DNA from 4 places in the Kitasatospora sp. NEAU-69 genome. Region 3 is predicted to be linked to each of the others. Evidence: riboswitches for the same ligand, from Rfam matches in the RefSeq annotation. Region 3 holds a riboswitch; each other region holds the start of a gene.
The links. A riboswitch is a leader RNA that binds a small molecule or an ion and turns the genes downstream of it on or off. The one in region 3 is predicted to bind cyclic di-AMP.
Positions count from the first base shown of each region.

Region 1 (5,192 bases), on a different contig from region 3:
CCAGGTGCAGCGCTGCACGGCCTGCCCGGGCTCGGGAAAGGCAGCCTGCCGCCGGTCCCGGACGGCCAGCGCGTAGTCGCCGACCGCGCGGTCGGCGGCGAGCACCGCCCGCTGCAGCGCGATCAGATCGGCGGGGACGGCGAGCGCGGAAGCCGCGGCACGGGCGCGGGCGGGAACGGGGACAGGAGCGGTAGCGGTGAACACATTGGTCACCCTAGGCCGCCGCACTGACAATCCCTGAACCTTCGCTCAAGCCCTGCTGGACCGCAGGTTTGACCGGCCGTCAAGACGCGTCTCGTCACCGTGCGGCGGTCAGAGCCCGGCCGGCCAGTTGTACGAGCTCGCGACGCTGACCTGTGCGTTCTCGCTCGCCGTGCCGTAGACCAGGGCGATCTCGTCGTGCGCGCCCAGCACGATCGCGGCCGGGTCGCCGGTGACCGGCTTGCCGTTCACGTACGCGGTCAGTGTGTGGGTGGCGTCGGTGTGCAGGCCGCCGAGGTGGTCGGCGCCGACCGAGACCTGCCACTCGGTCAAGAACTGGCCGAGCGTGAAGTCGGCCTTGACCGGTGACTCGATGTGGATGATCCCCGAGGTGTCGTGGGTGTGCAGCGGGCTGATCTGCTGCGCGCTCTCGTCGATGCCGATCAGGGCGGGGACGGTGACCGGCTTGCCGTCGGCGTAGACGTCCAGGTGGGCGTGGATGTGCTCGACCGTGCCCTCAGCCGAGAGCATCGGCAGCCCGGCGGCGGCGACGGCGGCCGCAGGGTCGGCCGGGGTGTCCCATGGCGGGGTGCCGGTGCGGCCGTCGGCCGTGGTGCGCGGCTGGGCGGGGATCGACGCGCTCGCCGAAGCCGAGGTGGTGGTGCTGCCGGCCTTCGAGCCGCTGCCGCCGCCCGTGGTGGCCACGGCGGCCACCACGCCGCCGACCAGGATCAGGCCCGTGAGGCCGATCGCCGAGCGGATCAGCAGCCGCTGCCGGCGCTCGTCGCGCAGCTGTGCCTGCCGGGCGGCGGCCGCCTTGGCGCGTCGGTCGGCGGGGTTCTGCGGCTGCTTGCCGTTGCTCTGCCTGGCCATCTGGGGATCTCCTGCTCGACGGTTGCGGTGTGCGGTGCGGTTGCTTCGAATTCGAACCTCCCCATTCGACGGTACATGATTGAACGATAAACAAATGATGAAGACAGGTCGCTCGCGCGAGGATGATCAGATGAATCCCGTGATCACTCGACCCGCGCTCGCGGACGCACCCGCGCTGAGCGCCCTGCTGCTGGCCTGCTGGCTGGAGACGTACCCGAACGCCGAGGCGGGGATCACCGAGCAGTGGATCATCGAGCAGCGTGCCGAGCTCGGCACGCCCGCAGGTGTCGCCGGCCATCGTGATGCGGTGGAGCAGGCGCTGAGCCGGCCCGAGCAGGCGTTCTGCCGGGTGGTCCGGGCGGGCGGCGACGGCGCCGGGATGCTCGGTCTCGTCCACGGGCGGCGCGTCGAGGACGGCAGCTGCACGCTCGGCCCGATGTACCTGCTCGCGGCCGCCCAGGGGCACGGCCTCGGCCGCCGTCTGATGAGCGAGTTCCTCGACTGGGCGGGCGACAGCGTGGTCCGCCTCTGGGTGACGGAGTACAACGGGCGCGCCGTCCGGTTCTACGCGGACCACGGCTTCCGGCCCACCGGGGAACGGCTGCTCTGGCGCGATCGGCTGCCCAATATCCGGATGGAGCGCGCCGCCGCAGCGTCATGTCCGAAATCCGCCGGATCCACTGCGCGCGAGGCGGCAGGGTAGACACACGGCACAGTAGTAGGGGTGCCCCGCAACACGAGCAAAGCAGTACGAGCAGAGCAGTATGAGAGAAGAGGTCCCGGCGATGACCAGCACCGTGCACACCACGATCGACAGCCCGCTCGGCGAGCTGCTGCTGGTCGGCGAGCCGTCCGCGACGGCGCCCGGCGGGCTCGCGCTCTGTTCGCTGTCGATGACCGGGCAGAAGGGCGCCGCCGTCGCCCCGGAGCAGCCGGCCGAGCCGGCCGCCTTCGCCGCGATCACCGAGCAGCTGCGCGCTTACTTCGCCGGGGACCTGAAGGACTTCGACGTCGAATTCCGCACCCACGGCACCGAGTTCCAGGAGCGGGTCTGGCACGCGATCGACACCGTCCCGTACGGCAGCACGACCAGCTACGGCAAGCTCGCCGAGCAGATCGGCGCGCCGCGCGCGGCGGTGCGTGCGGTCGGCACCGCGATCGGGGCGAACCCGCTGCTGATCCTGCGCCCCTGCCACCGGGTGATCGGCGCGAACGGTTCGCTCACCGGGTACGCGGGCGGGCTGGAGCGCAAGGAGTACCTGCTGGCCCACGAGGGCGCCCGCCCGGCGACGCTGGCCTAGCGACGCACCGGCCCCCGGGACGCACTGAGGGCCCGGTTCACGCACCGCAACGTGAACCGGGCCCTTCGGTGGTGCTCGTCGGGCGACCCGTCAGCTGTCGGACAAGCAGCTGACAAGCCTCGACGATCAGGCGATTGATCTGGCGATCGAGTGATCAGCGGATCGGTTGATCAGCTGATCGGCTCGAAGTAGCCCGATCAGTACGCCTGGTGCGCCTGCCAGAAGACCCACGCGGCGTTCGGGCTGCCGTAGGTGGTGTTCATGTAGTCCAGCGCCCACTTGATCTGGGTGGCCGGGTTGGTCTGCCAGTCGGAACCGGCCGAGGCCATCTTGTTGCCGGGCAGGGCCTGGGGCAGGCCGTAGGCGCCGGAGCTCGGGTTGGTGGCGGTGACGTTCCAGCCGCTCTCGTGGGTGATGATCTGGTCGAACGAGGCCAGCTGGTCGGCCGGGACGATCGAGGCGGCGAGCGCCTGCAGGCCGGCCGGGGTGTTCGCGACCGGGGCGGCGAGCGCGGTCGTGGTGACCGGGGTGCTCGCGGCGGCGGGAGCGGCCGGGGCGGCCGGAGCCGGCGCGGCGGGAGCCTGCTGGGCCGGGGCCTGGGCGGCGTGGGCCGCGCCACCGAGGGTCAGCTGCTGGCCCGGGAAGATCGAGTCGGGGCCCTTGGTGAGCACGGACTTGTTGATGCTGTAGAGCTTCTGCCAGCCGCCCTGCACGTTGTGCGTGTCGGCGATCTTGGACAGGGTGTCACCGCTGACCACGGTGTAGCCGGCCGGGGCGGCCGGAGCCTGCGGGGCGGCGGCCTGCGGCGCGGCGGCGGCCGGGGCGGCAGCGGGAGCCGCGACCGGGGCGGTGTGGCTCGCGGCGTGGTGCGCCGGGTAGGAGTGGTGGAGCGGCGCGGCGGAGGCGCCGGTCGCGGCGATCACCGGAAGGCCGGCACCGACACCGGCGACCACGGAGGCCGCGATGATGCGCTTGATGGTGCTGCGAGTGGGCAGGCTGATGCGACCGTTGACGGACAGCATGAAGTGCTTTTCCTCTCCCACGCCTGCGAGGTGAGCTGTCGGATTCGGGCTGGAGTTGCCCGGCCGCGCAAAAGAGCGCGGCTTCACCCCAAGCCCCGCCCGGACAGGTCCGGGTAGGGCGACTTACCTGTGGTTCCCCCGCCCCTGCCGTGGTGCTGATGGGTGCACGTGCCCACTCGTTCCGGCGGCAGGACTCGGCGTTCCGGAGAGTGGGGTCCGTCTCGTGTGGAGACGAACGAGTAGGACCGTAAGCGGGACGAAGGTCCTAGCACAAGTCGGTGTGAGCTGTCTCATGTCGGGGCCGTAATGTCCGAAAGATCCACAACAGTGATCCATAACGATTGCGTCCGCATGATCGGACCGGCCGCACCCGCGTGATCGGTGGGCCCGCGCCCGCGTGATCGGCTCACCCGCACCCGCGTGATCGGTGGGCCCGCCCGTCGCCGGGCGGGCCGCCCGATCGATCGTCAGCCCGCGTGCCAGCCCGTCGGATCGACGCCACCGGGCACGTCCGCGGTGGGGTCGTACGGAGTGCGGGTCAGCACGAAGCTGCCGAGGTCCAGGTGGCTGACCGTGCCGTCGGCGCGGCGCACCACGCGCAGCGTCTCGCCCGCGTAGTAGCCGTCCAGTCCGGTCCAGGTGCCGTCCGGCTCGGGCACGAACCGCGAGGTGCGGGCCGGGCCGCCGAGCGCGGTGAGCTCCAGCGCGCGGCCGGCCCGCAGGTGCAGCCCGAGCGCGGAGGGGCCCCAGTACCAGGGACCGGTCAGCGCGAGCAGCTCCGGATCGGCGTCGGTGAACGGGCGCCAGGGCGCGGGGAGCGCGGGCTCGTACTCGGCGGTGATCGCGACCAGGTCCTTGGCGACCGCGCCGATGCCCCGGCCGGCGGTGGTGTTGGCGAGGGTGATGGCGGCCACATCGTCCTGCTCGCTGAACCAGAGCCCGGCGAGGAAGCCGGGCATCGAGCCGCCGTGGCCGACCAGCAGCCGGCCGCCGTCGCGGATCAGCTGCACGCCGAGGCCGTACGAGGAGCCCAGGTCGGCGTCCTCCGGCGCGGCGACGGGCCGGCGCATCTCGGCGAGCGTCTCGGCGGCCAGCACCTTCTCGCCGGAGCCGCCGTCACCACCGGTCGCGTCGGCACTGCCGGCCAGGAAGGCGGCCCAGCGGCAGAGGTCGGCGGCGGTCGACCAGAGCTGACCGGCCGGCGCCATCGCGCCGGTGTCGGTGAGCGGCTCGGGCAGCATCACGTCGGCCCAGGGGTGCACCGCGAAGCCGTCCACGTGCGGGGCCTGCGGCAGCGGCGTGGTGCGGGTCATGCCGAGCGGCTCCAGCACCTCGCGCCGCAGCACCTCGGTCCAGGGCTCGCCGCGCAGCCGCTCGACCAGCGCGCCGAGCAGCGCGTAGCCGGGGTTGGAGTAGTGGAAGCGCTCGCCGGCCGGGTGCCGGAACGGCTGCTCCTCCAGCAGGTCGGAGAGCTCGGGGCGCAGCGTGCCGGCGGTCCGCTCCCACCAGGGGCCCGGGGTCTCGGCTGCCAGTCCGGCGCTGTGGCTGAGCAGTTCGCGGATGCTCGCCCGGCCGGCGGCGGTGCCGGGCAGGTGCTGCTCCAGCGGGTCGGAGAGGTCCAGCAGGCCCTCGTCGCGCAGTTGCAGGACCAGCACGGCGACGAAGGTCTTGGAGATCGAGCCGATGCGGTACTGGACGTCGGCGGTGGGCTCGTGCCCGACGATCATGCTGCGGGCGCCGGTCCACACCGGATGACCGCCGCGGACCACCGCCCCCACCATGGACGGCGCGCGCC
Region 1 is NZ_JBWXUE010000001.1:283,874-289,065, forward strand. Features, by position in the region: gene AC060L_RS01180 (hypothetical protein) at 1-204, opposite strand, end outside; gene AC060L_RS01185 (hypothetical protein) at 313-1,074, opposite strand; gene AC060L_RS01190 (GNAT family N-acetyltransferase) at 1,205-1,777, shown strand; gene AC060L_RS01195 (methylated-DNA--[protein]-cysteine S-methyltransferase) at 1,860-2,375, shown strand; gene AC060L_RS01200 (aggregation-promoting factor C-terminal-like domain-containing protein) at 2,573-3,397, opposite strand; cyclic di-AMP (ydaO/yuaA leader) riboswitch at 3,403-3,528, opposite strand; gene AC060L_RS01205 (serine hydrolase domain-containing protein) at 3,865-5,192, opposite strand, start outside.
Region 1: it holds a riboswitch for cyclic di-AMP, as region 3 does, so the genes downstream of both, AC060L_RS01200 (aggregation-promoting factor C-terminal-like domain-containing protein) here and AC060L_RS22410 (transglycosylase family protein) in region 3, are expected to answer to the same signal.

Region 2 (5,192 bases), on a different contig from region 3:
TGGGCGCTCTTCCAGGCCGATCCCGACGGGTCGTCAGAGAGCTTTCCGGGCCTGATATCCGACGTCTCGTCGTCCTCCGGTCGGCACCGTCGCTCGGCCTAGGACCGGGCCCCGTGCATCGAACGCCGCGCCATCGCGCGGCGTTTCGCTGTTTCCCGGCGTTCCGCCGTTTCCAGGCGCTTCGCTGCTTCCAGGCGCATCGCTGTCTCCCGGCGCTTCGCTGTCTCCTGGCGTTTCGCCGCTCGACTGCGGTCGGCTCCCCCGGACATGTCGAACGCCGCCGCGGCTCGGACCACCACGACGGCGCGTGCACGTTCCCAACGGGCCCACCCGGCCCGGTCCTCAGCCGACCAGGTGGTCGAACTCCCCGTCCTTCACCCCGAGCAGCAGCGCCTCGATCTCGTCCCGGGTGTAGATCAGCGCCGGACCGTCCGGAAAACGCGAGTTGCGCATGGCGACACCCCCGCCGGGGAGGGCGGCGAGCTCCACGCAGTTCCCCTTGGAGTTGCTGTGCCGACTCTTCTGCCAGACCACACCGTCGAGGTCCGCAGCCGCCATGCCGTTGTACGTGTGGTGCATAGAAATCTCCCAAGAGCCTGGAGTGCCCGAGCCTGGAGTGCTCGTACCGCTCGGCACCCGACCGCTCCGGCCGCCGGCCGCCTCCGGCTCGTGCGGGCAGGGCAGATGCCTCACTACTCGTAATGATAACGCTAATGCACGTGCATCGGCATGCGATTTTGCGCGTGCACGGCAGTCGGGCAAACCACGCACCGGGGGCGACGAATCACGCCACGACCAGCCGGTTTGACGGTGCGTACATGGACATATGGACACCATTCGCCGTGCGGCCGACGGCCGTGCGGCGAGCGGGTGCCGGTCGGCGGGCCACGACGGACCGGTGGGATGAGCGGGGCACCTGGGTCCAAGTGATCAACTTCGCAGCCGATTACTCACACTCCGTCACTTCATGCAGTGCGGAGCCGAGCTTTCGGGCGAATTCGCGTCGGCCGTTCCGGGCGGTGGGGCGCCCACCTACTAGACGCGGTGGGAACGGGGGAAGTTGCAACGGAGGAACCGGCTGCGGGCTGACCGTGCGACACGACCCGGACGGGGCGGCTGAGCTGCGAGGGTGCCCGACTTCGGAAGGTGCGCCCGAATGTCCTACGATCTCCGCCATGAGCACTGCAGCCATCCCGGGCGCACCACTGCCCGTCCGCACTCCAGGCTCCCGTGCGCGGGGGCGCCACCGTCGGCCCGAGCGGCCCGAGGTGCCGGCCGGTGCGCCCGCACTGGTGCTCGCCATCCCGGCCGAGGCCTCACCCGAGACGGTCGCCCTGGTCGACGAGATCCTGTCCATGGTCCGCGGCGAGCAGCCCGGCATCCAACTCGCCGCCGGGTGGCTGCCGTCGGCCGCGACCGACGAGGCGCCGCAGGGCGAGGGCGAGGGCGAAGCCGGGGCACCGTCGTTCGGCGCCACGCTGCCGACCGCGGCCGAGCTGATCGCCGGCGCCGTCGGGGCCGGCCTGCCGACCCCGGTGCTGATCCCGCTGCTACCCGGCCCGCACCAGCAGCTGACGGCACTGCAGCAGCTGGCCGCCGAGACCGGCGCACTGCTGACCGATCCGCTCGGTCCGCACCCGCTGCTCGCCGAGGCCGTCCACGTGCGGCTCTCCGAGGCCGGTCTGGCCCGCGCCGACCGCGCCCGGCTGTTCGCCATCACGACGGCGGCCGACGGCGTGGTGCTGACCACCGCCGGTGGCGAGGAGGCCGCCGCCGCGGCCGGGATCACCGGCGTGCTGCTCGCGGCCCGCCTGGCCGTCCCCGTGGTCCCGGCCGCGCTGGACGTGCCCGGTTCGGTCGCCGCCGCCGTCGAGCACCTGCGGGCCACCGGCTCGCAGCGGCCGGCGCTCGCCCCGCTGGTGATCGGCCCCGAGGTGGACCCGGCCCTGCTGGCCGCCGCGGCCGAGGAGACCGGCTGCCCCTCGGCGGACCCGGTCGGCAGCTACTCGACCATAGGGCAGCTGATCGCCTCCGCGTACCTCGTCGCACTGGGCGAGCTGGGCCTGCCGACCGCCGAGCAGATCGAGGCCGAGGCGGTGGCCGCCGCCGAGGCCGCTGAAGCGGCCGCAGCAGCCGAGATGGCCGAGTAACACCGCCTCAGGCGCTCCGCAGCAGCAACCGGGGAGGCTCCCCACCCGCAGTCGGGTGGGGAGCCTTTCCGTGTTTGTGCGTTTGTGCGTTTGTGCTTTGCCGGTTCGCGCTTTGTGCGCTTGTGCATTTCGCGGCCGCACATTCGCTGCTTGTGCTCTTGTGCATCCACGCTTGTGCGTTTGTGCGGCAAACCCGCGAACGGGTCGTCAGAAATGCCAAACCAGAGTGAAACGGACATTCGCCCCATCGTCTTGGCACTTCGGACGGACCGTCGGATCCCGGGTCCCGACCCTTTGGTCGGTCGAATTCATGGACACTCCCCCATCCTCGCGAGCCATGATCGAATTCACTGATCCCGGATGGGGCATCAGGTTTCGCCGGGTCTGACGGGAGGCCAACTCCGGTCGGCGAGGGCTTACTTACCAGGTAAAGATCGTCAACGAAGGGTCCTTGCAGCCGAAGGCCTGTCAGATGATCTCCGCTATTGATCTTGACAATGGCGAAAAGGCCATGTGATGGCCGTCACAGGCATTTGCGAATTCAACTTATCTCTGTCTAACGTGCTCCCCGTTCGTGGTCACACGGACCAAGAGCAACCGGACGCCGAATCCTGCCACCGGTCGCGCTTGCACCGCACAGACGCATCACGGCAGGAGCGGGGGAACCACAGGTAAGCGCTGCGGGCGTCGGTCCTCGGACCGGCACGACGCCTGCGGCTAGGGGTGAAGCCGTGCTCAGCACGGCCGGGCAACTCCAGCCCGAATCCGACAGCTCACCTCGTAGGCGTAGGAGAGGAACGCGTCTTCATGCTGCCCACTACCGGCACGACCCGTCCGTCCCGCAACGCGCGCCGCCTGATCGCGGCCACCGGCCTGGTCGGCCTGGGCCTCAGCCTGCCGTGCATCACCGCCACCACGGCGTCCGCCGCGACGGTCTCCACCTGGGACAAGGTCGCCCAGTGCGAGAGCAGCGGCGACTGGAGCATCAACACCGGCAACGGCTACTACGGCGGCCTGCAGTTCTCCGCGAGCACCTGGGCCGCGTACGGCGGCACCCAGTACGCCGCGCAGGCCAACCAGGCCACCAAGGACCAGCAGATCGCGGTCGCCGAGAAGGTCCTCGCGGACCAGGGCCCCGGCGCCTGGCCCGTCTGCGGCCCGCAGGCCGGCCTGACCCAGGGCGGTGCCGCTCCGGCGATCAACCCGGGCGCCGCGGCGACCAGCACCCCGGCTCCGAGCACGCCGGCTCCGAGCACGCCGGCCGCGAGCGCCCCCGCGCAGGGCAACTCGGCGCAGGGCAGTGGCTCCGGCCACAGCTGGAACGGCCAGGGCGGCTGGGGCAACTGGAACCACGGCTCGCAGGGCAACCAGGACTACACCGTCAAGGCGGGTGACTGGCTGTCCACCATCGCCAGCAGCCACCACGTGGACGGCGGCTGGCAGAAGCTGTACGACCTCAACAAGGCGCAGCTGACCCACGGTCCGGACTCCATCTACCCCGGCCAGCGCCTGCACCTCGGCACCTCGGGCCAGCAGGGCGGCGGCAACGCGCCTGCGGCCGCTGCCACCACCGCCACCACCACGACGAGCGCCCCGGCCGCCACCGCGGCTCCGGCCGCCGCTGTCGCGCCGAGCGGCGCGATGGCCACCGCGGTCGCGTTCGCCGAGTCCAAGGTCGGCCAGGCGTACGTCTACGGCGGCACCGGCAACGGCGGCTGGGACTGCTCCGGCCTGACCCAGGCCGCGATGGCCGCGGCGGGCATCTCCATCCCGCGCGTCGCCGCCGACCAGGCCGCCGCCGCCACCCCGGTGTCGATGAACAGCCTGCAGCCGGGCGACCTGCTGTTCTGGTCGAACGACGGCAGCACGGCGGGCGTTTACCACGTCGCGATCTACGTGGGCAACGGCAGCTTCGTCGAGGCCGCCAACCCGAGCGCGGGCGTGAAGTACGAGACCATCGCGAACTACGCCCCGAGCTTCGCCGGCCGGGTCTGATCGTCGGTCGGTCGTAGCGCTCGGCGCTTGGCACTTGGCACTTGGCACTTGCGCGACTGTGGGCCTGTGGGCCGCTTCCCTTTGGGGGAGCGGCCCACGGGCGTTCCCGGTGTGCGGCATGCTGGGGGTCCGCCACCGATCAGGAGGGGACCCCGCATGGCCAAGGTGACCGTCACGCTGGATGCCAATCTCGCCATCGACGCGATGCTGCTCAGCGGCACCAAGAACCCGCAGGACGCGGTCGAGCTGATCGTCCGCGACTACCTGGCCCGCGGTCAGCGGACCGAAGCGCGCACGGGCGAGGCCCACACCGCACTCGACCGCCCCCACACGGACCGCCCGGCAGCCGAGGGCTGAGGGCTGAGGGCTGAGGGCTGAGGGCCGGACAGCCCTGGGCCGGGCCCGGCCCAGGCTTGCCCGGCTGAGCGCGAGCCCCGATGGGCAACCCGATGGGCAACCCGATGGGCAACCCGATGGGCAACCCGATGGGCAACCCGATGGGCATGCCTGAGCCCCGGCCACCAGAGGTGGCCGGGGCTCAGGCATGCCCATCGGGTGCAGGGCGAGCGTTACGGGGTGGGGATGGAGAGGGGATTGCCAGCGCTCGCGCGGTGTCAGCGGTGGGGCCGGGATCGCGTGGCCGGCGCAGCGCCACCACGCTGGCGCGGTGTCAGCGTGGTGGGCGGGGATGGCGCTGCCGGCGGGGGTTCAGCGGTGGGGGCGGGCTCCGGTGGAGCCGCGCATGACCAGTTCCGGTTGGAACATGAACTCCGCCCGCTGGGCCGCGCCGCCGCCGACCTCCTCCAGGAGGGCGTCCACGGCGGCGGTGGCCATGGCCTCGACGGGCTGGCGGATCGTGGTGAGCGGCGGCTCGGTGAAGGCGATCAGCGGGGAGTCGTCGAAGCCGACCACCGAGATGTCCCCGGGCACGGTCAGCCCGCGCTGGCGCACCGCGCGGATCGCGCCGAGTGCCATCATGTCGCTGCCGCAGACGATCGCCGTGCAGCCGCGGTCCAGCAGCGCGCCGGCCGCCGAGTGGCCGCCCTC
Region 2 is NZ_JBWXUE010000045.1:45,346-50,537, reverse strand. Features, by position in the region: gene AC060L_RS33805 (ATP-binding protein) at 1-102, shown strand, start outside; gene AC060L_RS33800 (DUF397 domain-containing protein) at 343-579, opposite strand; gene AC060L_RS33795 (sirohydrochlorin chelatase family protein) at 1,176-2,150, shown strand; cyclic di-AMP (ydaO/yuaA leader) riboswitch at 2,782-2,950, shown strand; gene AC060L_RS33790 (transglycosylase family protein) at 2,958-4,145, shown strand; gene AC060L_RS33785 (hypothetical protein) at 4,302-4,502, shown strand; gene AC060L_RS33780 (LacI family DNA-binding transcriptional regulator) at 4,854-5,192, opposite strand, start outside.
Region 2: it holds a riboswitch for cyclic di-AMP, as region 3 does, so the genes downstream of both, AC060L_RS33790 (transglycosylase family protein) here and AC060L_RS22410 (transglycosylase family protein) in region 3, are expected to answer to the same signal.

Region 3 (5,192 bases):
GAAGGAGTGGATCGGCGCGGCCGGGTCGCCGGTGGCGTCCTCGATCGAGCCGCCGACCAGCCCGGCCGCCGCGGCGAGCCGGATCGTCGTCGCGACCTCCTCGGTCGTCGCGCCGAAGCCGTTCTCCAGGTCGGCGGCGACCGGCAGCTCGGTGGCGGCGACGATCTCGCGGGCGTTCGCCAGCGTCTCCTCCCGGCTGACCAGGTTCGCCCCGTCCGCGCGGCCGAGCGAGAAGGCCAGCCCGGCGCTGGTGGTCGCCAGCGCGTGGAAGCCGAGCCCGCCGAGCAGCCGGGCACTGCCCGCGTCCCACGGGTTGGGGATCACGAACGCGCCTGGGGCGGCGTGGAGTTCGCGGAACACGGTGCCGCGCCGGTGCTGGTCCGCTGCGGAGAGCTGCATGACGGTGGGTCCTTCCGGATGACGCATCGCGAATGATCGGGCAGGAGCGGTCGGGCAGGTGCTGAGCGGTCGGGCGCCGGGCGGGGGTCAGTCGCCCTGGCGAGGGGCCGGGAGTGGCAGGGTGAGGTAACTCGCGCGGCCGGTGCGGCGGGCCTCGGCGACCGCCTCGACCAGTGCGAGCCGGTTCGGGCGCAGCTCGGTGCGCCACTCGGTGAGCGGGCGGACCGCGAAGTCGGTGTGCTCGGCCGGGTCGAGCCGGATCGCGGCGAGCTGAGCCGGCGAGAGCGACCCGCCGTCGAAGACCACGCCGACCTTGAACGGCCACGGCTGCGACTCGGCGATGAAGAGCAGCGCGAGCAGCGGCGGCACCGGGTGCGCGGGCAGCACGAGGCCGGTCTCCTCCTGCACCTCCCGCCGCGCGCACTCCCACGGGTCGCTGCCCGCTTCGAGGTTGCCACCGGCGAACTGCCAGACGTCCGGGTCGTAGACCGACTTCAGCAGCACCGGATGGCCGCTCTCGTCGGTGAAGTGGACGGTGGTGAACAGGATGCCGTGCGGGAGGCTGCGGATGTGCTCGTCCAGCGGCAGTTGCGCCACGTCGTCTCTCCTCGGTTCCGGGCCGGTCGCTCTGCGCGCGCGGTCTCGGTCAGTCCTCGCTGATGACGCCGTCGAGGTAGACCCAGGCGCCCTCGTGGCGCAGGAAGCGGCTGTTCTCGTGCAACGCGCCGGGCTCGCCGTGCTCGCGGTAGTGCGCGCGGAACTCGACCGTGCCCTCGGTGTGGAACGGGCCGCCGTCGGTGCTGCCGAGGATCTCCAGGCGCACCCAGCGCAGCTCGGGCGAGAAGTCGATGGCAGGCGGGCGGGTGTCCGGGTGCCAGCTGCGCAGCAGGTAGGGCGCGTCCTGGACGGCGAAGGCGCTGAACCGCGAGCGCATCAGCTGCTCGGGCGTCGCTGCCTGAGCCTCGCCGCGGTGCAGCCGGCCGCAGCAGTCGCCGTAGTTCGCGGGCAGGCCGCACGGGCAGGCGGCGGTCGGCACGAGGCCGGGGCCGGAGCCTGAAGTGGTGGGGCGGGGCCGGGGCGAGCGGTTGGTGCGTCGGGACATGGGGCCATTGTGACGGATCGTCCGATGCGCTGGCGTCGAGGCCGGCCCTGGCAAGGACCGACCTCGACGCGTGTGGCCCGGTGTCAGGAGAGGTGCAGCTGCTGGCCGGGGAGGATCAGGTCGGGGTTCTGGCCGACGGTGCCGAGGTTGTCCTGGTACAGCTGCTGCCAGCTGCCGACGTGGTGGGCGCTGGCGATGTCGTACAGGTTGTCGCCGGACTGGACGGTGTAGGCGCCGGGCGTACCGGCCGCGGGCGCTGGGGTCGCGGGTGCCGGTGCCGGTGCCGCGGGTGCGGTCGGTGCGGTGGTCGGCGCGGGGACGGGTGCGTCCGGGTAGCTCGGCACCGCCGGGGCGGGCGCGGGGGTAGTCGCCGGACCGAACACGCTGAACGCGTTGAGCATGATGCTCGGCGAGAGGACCGGTGAGGTGGTCGGCGCGCTGGGCGTCGGGGCCGGGGCGGACGGCGCGGTGGGGACGGCGCTCGTGCCGGGGGTGGTCGTGGGCGCCGCCGGCGTGGTGGTGCTGGGCGTGGCCGGTGTGGTGGTGGCCGGGGGCGTCGTCGGTGCGGCGGTGGGGGTGCTCGGCCCGGCGGAGGGGGTGCCGGGGGTACCCGGCGTGGTGGTGGCCGGGGGCGTCGTCGGTGCGGCGGTGGGGGTGCTCGGCCCGGCGGAGGGGGTGCCGGGGGTACCCGGCGTGGTGGTGTTGGCCGGCGTGGTGGTGGCGGCGCTGGGGGGCTGGAGGCCCGGGGCCGCCGGGGTGGTCGCCTGGGTGGGCGTCGTGGCCGGGGCGGCCGGCTGAGCCGGCGTGGTGATGCCGGGCGCGGTGGCCGGCGGCGTCGTCGGCTGGCTCTGGGGCTGCTGCGGCTGGTTCGTCAGCGTCTGGGTGGGAGTGCTCGGCGCGGCCGTGCTCTGGGTGGGAGCGCTCGGGGCCGCACTGCTCTGGGTCGGGACGCTCTGGGTGGGAGCACCCTGGGTCGGGGCGCTCTGAGTCGGAGTGCTCTGAGTCGGCGGGGTCTGCGCGGGGGTGCTCGGCGCGGACGTACCCGGCGTGGGAGTGCTCGGTGCGGGGGACGGCGTCGTCGGTCCGGTCTGGCCCAGCCCCGCCGTCGTCGCGCAGCTGCCCCAGGCATTCGGCCCCTCGGCGGCCAGGATCCGCTCGGCGACCGTGATCTGCTGGCCCCGGCTCGCGTGGTCGGCGTCGGAGGCGTACTGGTCGCCGCCGTTCGCGTCCCAGGTGCGCTGGGTGATCCGCAGGCCGCCGTAGAACCCGTCGCCCGCGTTGGCGCTCCAGTTGCCCCCGGTCTCGCACTGCGCGACCGCGTCCCAGGTGGTGGGCGTGGCGGCGTGTGCGCTCGCGGCGGTCAGCAGCGGCAGGGCGAGGCCGACGCTCGCCACGCCCGCGGCGGCGACGGCGCGGTCGGCCTGGGACGGGCGACGGTGGCGGCCGGAACCGGAAAAGACCATGGAACGTACCTCTCCGCACGCCTTCGAGGTGAGCTGTCGGGTTCGGACCGGGAGGTGGCCCGGCCGCCGTCGCGGATCGCTCCGCTGGGCGGCTTCACCCCTAGCCGAGGGGAGTCGGCACTGAACCTGGGTCCCCCGCTCCTGCCCCGAGGTCGTGGTCGAGGTCCCGTAAGACGCGGTGGGCAGGATTCGGCGTACCGCGCTCGGGCGCCCGCTACAAGCGAGCTGCACGGAGACTAGACGGATCATCACACTGATAACAACCCCGCATCGCCGACATCACATGCGAATCACGGCAGCGCAGCGGTCCTCCGTGCAGACACCTCCGATCGCGGGAGGCGTCTCCAGTCCCGGCCGCCGCCTCCGGTCGGCATGGTTGCCACCGGCCACGGGAGACGCGTTCCGTCCGGCCCGATCCCGCCCGCCGATCCCCGCCCCGCCCGCTACTGTGGCGACAGAGCGGGGGAACAGAGCAAGGCGCGCAGCAGTTCAAGGCGCACAGCAGTTCGGTGACAGACCAGACAGATCCATCCATGACCTGGAGGGGACCATGGCGGACGACGCCGCGATCCGTGATCTCATCGCTGCCCGCAACGCCGGGGTGCTGGCCACCCTGAAGCACGACGGACGGCCGCAGCTGTCCAACGTGAACTACCACTACGACCCGGCGCGCGACCTGATCCGGGTCTCCACCACCGCCGACCGCGCGAAGGCCAGGAACCTCGCCCGCGACCCGCGCGCGAGCCTGCACGTGACGAGTGAGGACTTCTGGACCTGGGCGGTGGCCGAGGGCACCGTCGAACTCACGGCGGTCGCCGCCGCGCCGGACGACGCGGCCGTCGAGGAGCTCGTCGACCACTACCGCGCGGCCCGCGGCGAGCACCCAAACTGGGACGAGTTCCGCTCGGTGATGGTCCGTGACCGCCGGCTGCTCGTGAAGCTGCACGTCGAGCGCCTCTACGGTCAGACCGGCTGAGGCGGAGCCGAGCCTGATGCCGCGCTCGTCCTGAGCCTGACCTGAGAAACCGGTCAACGCCCTTCCGGCAGCCCGCAATCGTGGGTTTGCCGGATTGCCGGACACCGCACGGCGCGGCGCAGCACGATAGGGGTTGCGCACCACGACAGCTCACGACAGGAACCGCGGTGCGCACACCAGGAGTGAGGTGTGCTGTGCACGAACTGGAACCGGAGGTCGAGGCGTCGCAGGGCGATCCGCGCTGGTGGTGGGAGGTCGACGCCGCGCTGATGGGAAACGCCGCCGCGTTGGACGTCTCCATGCACTGGGCGCTCGGGCTGACGCTCTGGTCCGCCTCCCACGATCCCCGGGTCGCCGGGGCCGATCTGGACGCCGTTCGCGCCCTGGTCGGCCTCGCCGTCTACCGGGCCGCGCAGGGCGAGGGGGTCACCGACCCGGGCCGGATCCCGACCCTGCTGGCGATGATGACGCTCTCCCGGGGCGAGGCCAGAGCCACCGCCGAGACCCGCCCGCTCGGTTACGGCGACCGCGGCCGGTTGCGCCTCGACGACCGGGCCCGGCTGCGTGCGGCGCTCGCCGATCCGGACCCGGCGGTGTTCGAGGCGCTGCGCAAGGAGGCGGTGCTGGTCCTGGTCTCGAACACCGACCACGCCCGGGTGCTGCTCTGCCGGCGCGAGAACGATCCGCAGGTGTGGAAGGACCGCCCGCTGATCACCATCGCCTCGCGCGAGGGCCAGGTGCCGGATCTGGGGCTCGACTGGGACTGGTACAGCACGGCCTGAACGGGCGCGGCGTCACGGCCCGTCGAGCGACTCGGCGAGTGACGTGTCGAGCGACTCACCGAGGTCCAGCAGCGCGGCGTACCGCGCCTGGACGTCCCGCCGGTCGGCCGGCTCCGAGACCGACTCCTCGCAGCCGCGCCAGATCATCGCCCCCTGGTCCAGCAGCACCTGGCGGCGCCCCGGGTGCTCGGTCTGTTCCAGGACCCGGCAGAGCGACTCCAGTTGGCGGATCATCACGGCCGGCATGCCGGCCGAGGACTGCCGGATCTTCTCGAAAGCCCGCTGCACCAGCCGGTCGTAGGCGGGCTGCGCGGCGATCACCCGGATCCGGCCGGCCCGGTCGCGGTGCACCCGGCGCGGGTGCCAGCCGTGCGTGATCCGGCACAGGCAGTCGCTCAGCCAGTCGATGCACGTCAGCGCCGTGAAGGTGTCGTTGACGGCGGGGGAGAGCGCCCGGATGGCGATCTCCA
Region 3 is NZ_JBWXUE010000019.1:145,396-150,587, forward strand. Features, by position in the region: gene AC060L_RS22395 (isocitrate lyase/PEP mutase family protein) at 1-399, opposite strand, end outside; gene AC060L_RS22400 (NUDIX domain-containing protein) at 487-996, opposite strand; gene AC060L_RS22405 (YchJ family protein) at 1,046-1,501, opposite strand; gene AC060L_RS22410 (transglycosylase family protein) at 1,585-2,964, opposite strand; cyclic di-AMP (ydaO/yuaA leader) riboswitch at 2,969-3,140, opposite strand; gene AC060L_RS22415 (PPOX class F420-dependent oxidoreductase) at 3,515-3,940, shown strand; gene AC060L_RS22420 (hypothetical protein) at 4,135-4,722, shown strand; gene AC060L_RS22425 (DUF2254 domain-containing protein) at 4,735-5,192, opposite strand, start outside.

Region 4 (5,192 bases), on a different contig from region 3:
ACGCGCTGCCCGCCGAGCTGACCGAGGAGTCGGCGGGCGCGCTGCTGCTCGCCGTGGTCCAGCGCGCGCACGACGCCGGGGTGGACCCGGACGCGGCGCTGCGCGCGGCGGCCCGCGGCTACCGGGACGCGGTCCGGGCAGCCGAGGGGCTCACGAGCGACTGAGTCGGGCGAGGGGCGGGGCGGGGGAGGGCGAGCGGGCTCAGCCGGCGAGTTCGGCGGTGATGACCCGGCGCTGCGGCGGGACGACCTCGCCGATCGCCTCGCCCAGCGGGTCGAGCAGCTCGGCGAGCCGGTCGAGGTGGCCGGGCAGCTCGGCCAGCGCCACGATGCGCTCGCCGTCCGGGCCGGCCACGCAGAACAGGTCGATCGCGCCGAGGTGCTTCTCGGCGGTGGAGACCAGGGCGGCGATGTCGCTGGGGAGGTGGATGTCGGAGCTGACGCCGATCACCGGGCAGCCGGGCTTGTCCAGCTCGGCGGCCAGGTCCTCGGCGGCCCCCGGGTGCGGGTCGGCGATCAGCAGACCCGCGGCTCCCGCGGCGGCGAACCGGTGGGCCGGTCCGGCCCCGTCGCCGCCGCTGAGTACCGCGATGACCACCACTGCCCCGGCTACTCGCATGGCCTGCTCCTCCCTTGGGGGCGACACCGCACTGTCCCGCCCGCCTTTGGCGTATCGGAGGATCGTAGGCGCCTCCTGACCCTCCGCAACAGGGATTACCCGCCAGGTGACCAGACTCACTCCTCCTCGCAGGGGATAACGTCGAGCCATGCCGGACCAGCCCGATACCCCCATGCCGCCCCTGTTCACCTGGGACTTCGCAGCCGACCCCTACCCGGCGTACGCCTGGCTGCGCGAGTACGCCCCCGTGCACCGGACGACCCTGCCGAGCGGCGTCGAGGCGTGGCTGGTGACCCGCTACGCCGACGCCCGGCAGGCGCTCGCCGACAGCCGGCTCTCCAAGAACCCGGCGCACCACAGCGAGCAGGCGCACCGCACCGGGCGGGTCGGCATCCCGGGGGAGCGGCAGGCGGACCTGATGACGCACCTGCTGAACATCGACCCGCCGGACCATACCCGGCTGCGCCGGCTGGTCTCCAAGGCGTTCACGCCGCGCCGGGTCGCCGAGTTCGAGCCCCGGGTGCAGCAGCTCACCGACCGGCTGATCGACTCCTTCGCGGCGCGCGGCACGGCCGACCTGATCCACGAGTTCGCGTTCCCGCTGCCGATCTACGCGATCTGTGACCTGCTCGGCGTGCCACCGGAGGACCAGGACGACTTCCGGGACTGGGCCGGGATGATGATCCGACACGGCGGGGGCCCGCGCGGCGGTGTGGCCCGCGCGGTCAAGCGGATGCGGACGTACCTCGCGGAGCTGATCCACCGCAAGCGGGCCGATCCGGGCGACGACCTGATCTCGGGTCTGATCCGGGCCAGCGACCACGGCGAGCACCTCAGCGAGAACGAGGCCGCCGCGATGGCGTTCATCCTTCTCTTCGCGGGTTTCGAGACCACGGTCAACCTGATCGGCAACGGCATGTACGCGCTGCTGCGCAACCCCGGCCAGCGTGAGCTGCTCCAGGACTCGCTGCGCCGCGGCGAGAGCGGCCTGTTGGCCACCGGGGTGGAGGAACTGCTGCGCTACGACGGTCCGGTGGAGCTCGCCACCTGGCGGTTCGCGACCGCGCCGCTGTCCATCGGCGGCGTCCGGATCCCGGTCGGCGACCCGGTGTTGGTGGTGCTCGCGGCGGCCGACCGCGACCCGGACCGGTTCGCCGCGGAGAACACCCTCGACCTGGCCCGGCAGGACAACCCGCACCTCGGCTTCGGGCACGGCATCCACTACTGCATCGGCGCCCCGCTGGCCAGGTTGGAGGGCCAGCGCGCGATCGCCACCCTGCTGACCCGGCTGCCGGATCTCCAGCTGGCGGCCGAGCCCGCCGACTTGCGCTGGCGCGGCGGTCTGATCATGCGTGGCCTGCGGGAACTCCCGGTCGGCTTCACGCCGGAGGGCTGACGAAGCGTCCGCACATTGCGTGGCGGAAACCGCGGAGGAACTGATTCCGGATCACCGTTCGACCATCCGACGGCGTGTCGAATCACCGCAGGTGAGGGCGGTTTGAATGGGCATCAACCCGGACAAACCTGATCTGTTGGTAGGCGATCCACGACCGTCTGTAATTCTCGTGTGATGTATGCGATATGAGCTTGTGATTGGTCAGGCAATCTGCCTACCCTCCCTGGAGTTCGCAGCTGCGAACCCCGCGCGCGGTACGCCGAGTCCTGCCCTCCGCGTCGTCGGGACACCGACCAACCCTTGGGCAGGGGCGGGGGACCCAGGATTTTCTGCCGTTCCCCACGGCTAGGGGTGAAGCCGCCCTCCGGCGGCCGGGCCACCTCCCGGTCCGAACCCGACAGCTCACCTCGCAGGCGTGCGGAGAGGGACACCTTCATGCTGTTCACCGGTAACGGTCGTCACCGTCGTCGCACCCAGGCCGAGAAGGCCATCGCCGTCGCCGGCGTGGCCGGAGTGGGCCTGGCCCTGCCGCTGCTCACCGCCACCGGCGCGCACGCCGCCCCCGCCTCGACCTGGGACAAGGTCGCCGACTGCGAGAGCACCGGCAACTGGAGCATCAACACCGGCAACGGGTTCTACGGCGGGCTGCAGTTCACCTCCTCGACCTGGGCTGCGTACGGCGGCACCCAGTACGCCCCGCAGGCCAACCAGGCCACCCGGGCGCAGCAGATCTCCGTCGCCGAGAAGGTGCTGGCCGATCAGGGCCCGGGCGCCTGGCCGGTCTGCTCGGGCGAGGCGGGCCTGACCCGCGGCGGCGGTGCCCCGGCCATCGACACCAGCACGCCGGCCGCCCAGCCGCAGGCCCAGACCAGGAGTCAGCCGCAGGCCCCGGCGCAGCCGTCCACGCAGCCGACCGTCCAGTCGCAGCGGACGCAGCCGCAGACGCAGCCCGCCGCCCCGCAGTCCGCTGCGCCGAGCTTCCCCGGCAAGGCCGGCTGGGACGGCGACAGCAAGGTCTTCTGGTACCAGAAGGACGGTGGCTGGTACTGGACCAGCCACCAGAGCGTGTACAACCAGTTCGCCGCCGCCCCGGCGCAGGCCCCTGCGGCCGCTCCGGTCCAGCAGGCTCCGGCGCACCCGGTCCAGCAGGCCCCGGCGCAGCAGCCCCAGGCGCCCGCCGCCGCGCCGAGCGCCACCGGCCACGACTACACCGTCCAGGCCGGCGACACGCTCTCGCACATCGCCCAGTCCCAGCACTTCACCGGCGGCTGGCAGGAGCTGTACCAGGCCAACCACTCGACCGTCGGCGGCGACCCGAACCTGATCGTCCCGGGCCAGGTGCTGCACCTCGGCTGACGCCGTGGCAGCGCGCTCTGCCGGGCCGTCGGGTCGTCGGGCCGGGTCCACCGGGCGCGCCCGGAAAGCCAGTTCGTGCGGGGTCGCCCCAGGTGGCCCCGCACGGGCATTCAGGTGAACTACCGGCAGGTAGTCGAGCCACACGGTGAGACGGCAGCCGGGCCCGAGTGGTCCGACCGGCCGGTGCGGTTAGGCTCTGGTCGTAACGACTCCGTTCCTCGTCCCAGGACCGCTGTCCACAAGGACCGCTTCCGCATAGGAGATGCCTCGTGCCGTCCATTGATGTCGTCGTCGCCCGCGAGATCCTCGACTCCCGCGGCAACCCCACGGTCGAGGTCGAGGTCGGCCTCGACGACGGCAGCACCGGCCGTGCCGCCGTGCCGTCCGGTGCCTCCACCGGTGCCTTCGAGGCGCTGGAGCTGCGCGACGGTGACAAGAACCGCTACGGCGGCAAGGGCGTCGAGAAGGCCGTCCTCGCCGTGATCGAGCAGATCGGCCCGGAGCTGGTCGGCTACGACGCGACCGAGCAGCGGCTGATCGACCAGGCGATGCTCGACCTGGACGCCACCCCGGACAAGTCCTCGCTGGGCGCCAACGCGATCCTCGGCGTCTCGCTGGCCGTCGCGCACGCCGCCTCCGAGGCCAGCGACCTGCCGCTGTTCCGCTACCTCGGTGGCCCGAACGCGCACGTGCTGCCCGTTCCGATGATGAACATCCTCAACGGCGGTTCGCACGCGGACTCCAACGTTGACATCCAGGAGTTCATGATCGCCCCGATCGGCGCGGAGTCCTTCTCCGAGGCGCTGCGCTGGGGTGCCGAGGTCTACCACACGCTCAAGGGCGTGCTGAAGGAGCGCGGCCTCTCCACCGGTCTGGGCGACGAGGGCGGCTTCGCGCCGAACCTCGACTCCAACCGCGAGGCGCTGGACCTGATCACCGAGGCGATCAAGCTGGCCGGCTACGTGCCCGGCAAGGACATCGCGCTCGCGCTGGACGTCGCCTCCTCCGAGTTCTACAAGGACGGCGCCTACCAGTTCGAGGGCAAGCCGCTCTCGGCCGGCGAGCTGATCGACTACTACTCCGACCTGGTCGCCAACTACCCGCTGGTCTCGATCGAGGACCCGCTGGACGAGTCGGACTGGGACGGCTGGAAGACCATGACCGACAAGCTCGGTGACAAGGTCCAGATCGTCGGTGACGACCTGTTCGTGACCAACCCGGAGCGCCTGCGCAAGGGCATCGAGACCGGCACCGCCAACGCGCTGCTGGTGAAGGTGAACCAGATCGGCTCGCTGACCGAGACCCTGGACGCCGTCGAGCTGGCCCAGCGCAACGGCTACCGCTGCATGATGTCGCACCGCTCCGGCGAGACCGAGGACGTCACCATCGCCGACCTCGCGGTCGCCACCAACTGCGGTCAGATCAAGGCCGGTGCCCCGGCCCGCTCGGACCGCACCGCCAAGTACAACCAGCTGCTGCGCATCGAGGAGATCCTCGACGACGCCGCCGAGTACGCGGGCCGCGCCGCCTTCCCGCGCTTCCGTTTCGAGGGCTGACCTAGCCCCGGCCACGCGAGTGAGCCGAAGGGCGCGCCGGTGCTGAAAGGGAGAAGGGCCAAGCGACCGAGGTACGAGGGAGCGCAGTGCCCGCCGACCGTCAGCACCGGGTCCAAGCGCCCGGAGGCGAACCGAGCCTGAAATAAAGGGTGCCCCGCCGTTCGCCCCGTAGGGTGGACGCCGGGGCACCGGCGCGATGTGGGAGGGGTCGAGAGATGGCAGGCTGGAAGATGCCGGGCTTCGCGGTCCGGCCGCGGTTCACCAGC
Region 4 is NZ_JBWXUE010000024.1:126,346-131,537, forward strand. Features, by position in the region: gene AC060L_RS26225 (nucleoside triphosphate pyrophosphohydrolase) at 1-164, shown strand, start outside; gene AC060L_RS26230 (SDR family NAD(P)-dependent oxidoreductase) at 202-618, opposite strand; gene AC060L_RS26235 (cytochrome P450 family protein) at 767-2,014, shown strand; cyclic di-AMP (ydaO/yuaA leader) riboswitch at 2,295-2,444, shown strand; gene AC060L_RS26240 (transglycosylase family protein) at 2,450-3,370, shown strand; gene eno (phosphopyruvate hydratase) at 3,640-4,926, shown strand; gene AC060L_RS26250 (FtsB family cell division protein) at 5,142-5,192, shown strand, end outside.
Region 4: it holds a riboswitch for cyclic di-AMP, as region 3 does, so the genes downstream of both, AC060L_RS26240 (transglycosylase family protein) here and AC060L_RS22410 (transglycosylase family protein) in region 3, are expected to answer to the same signal.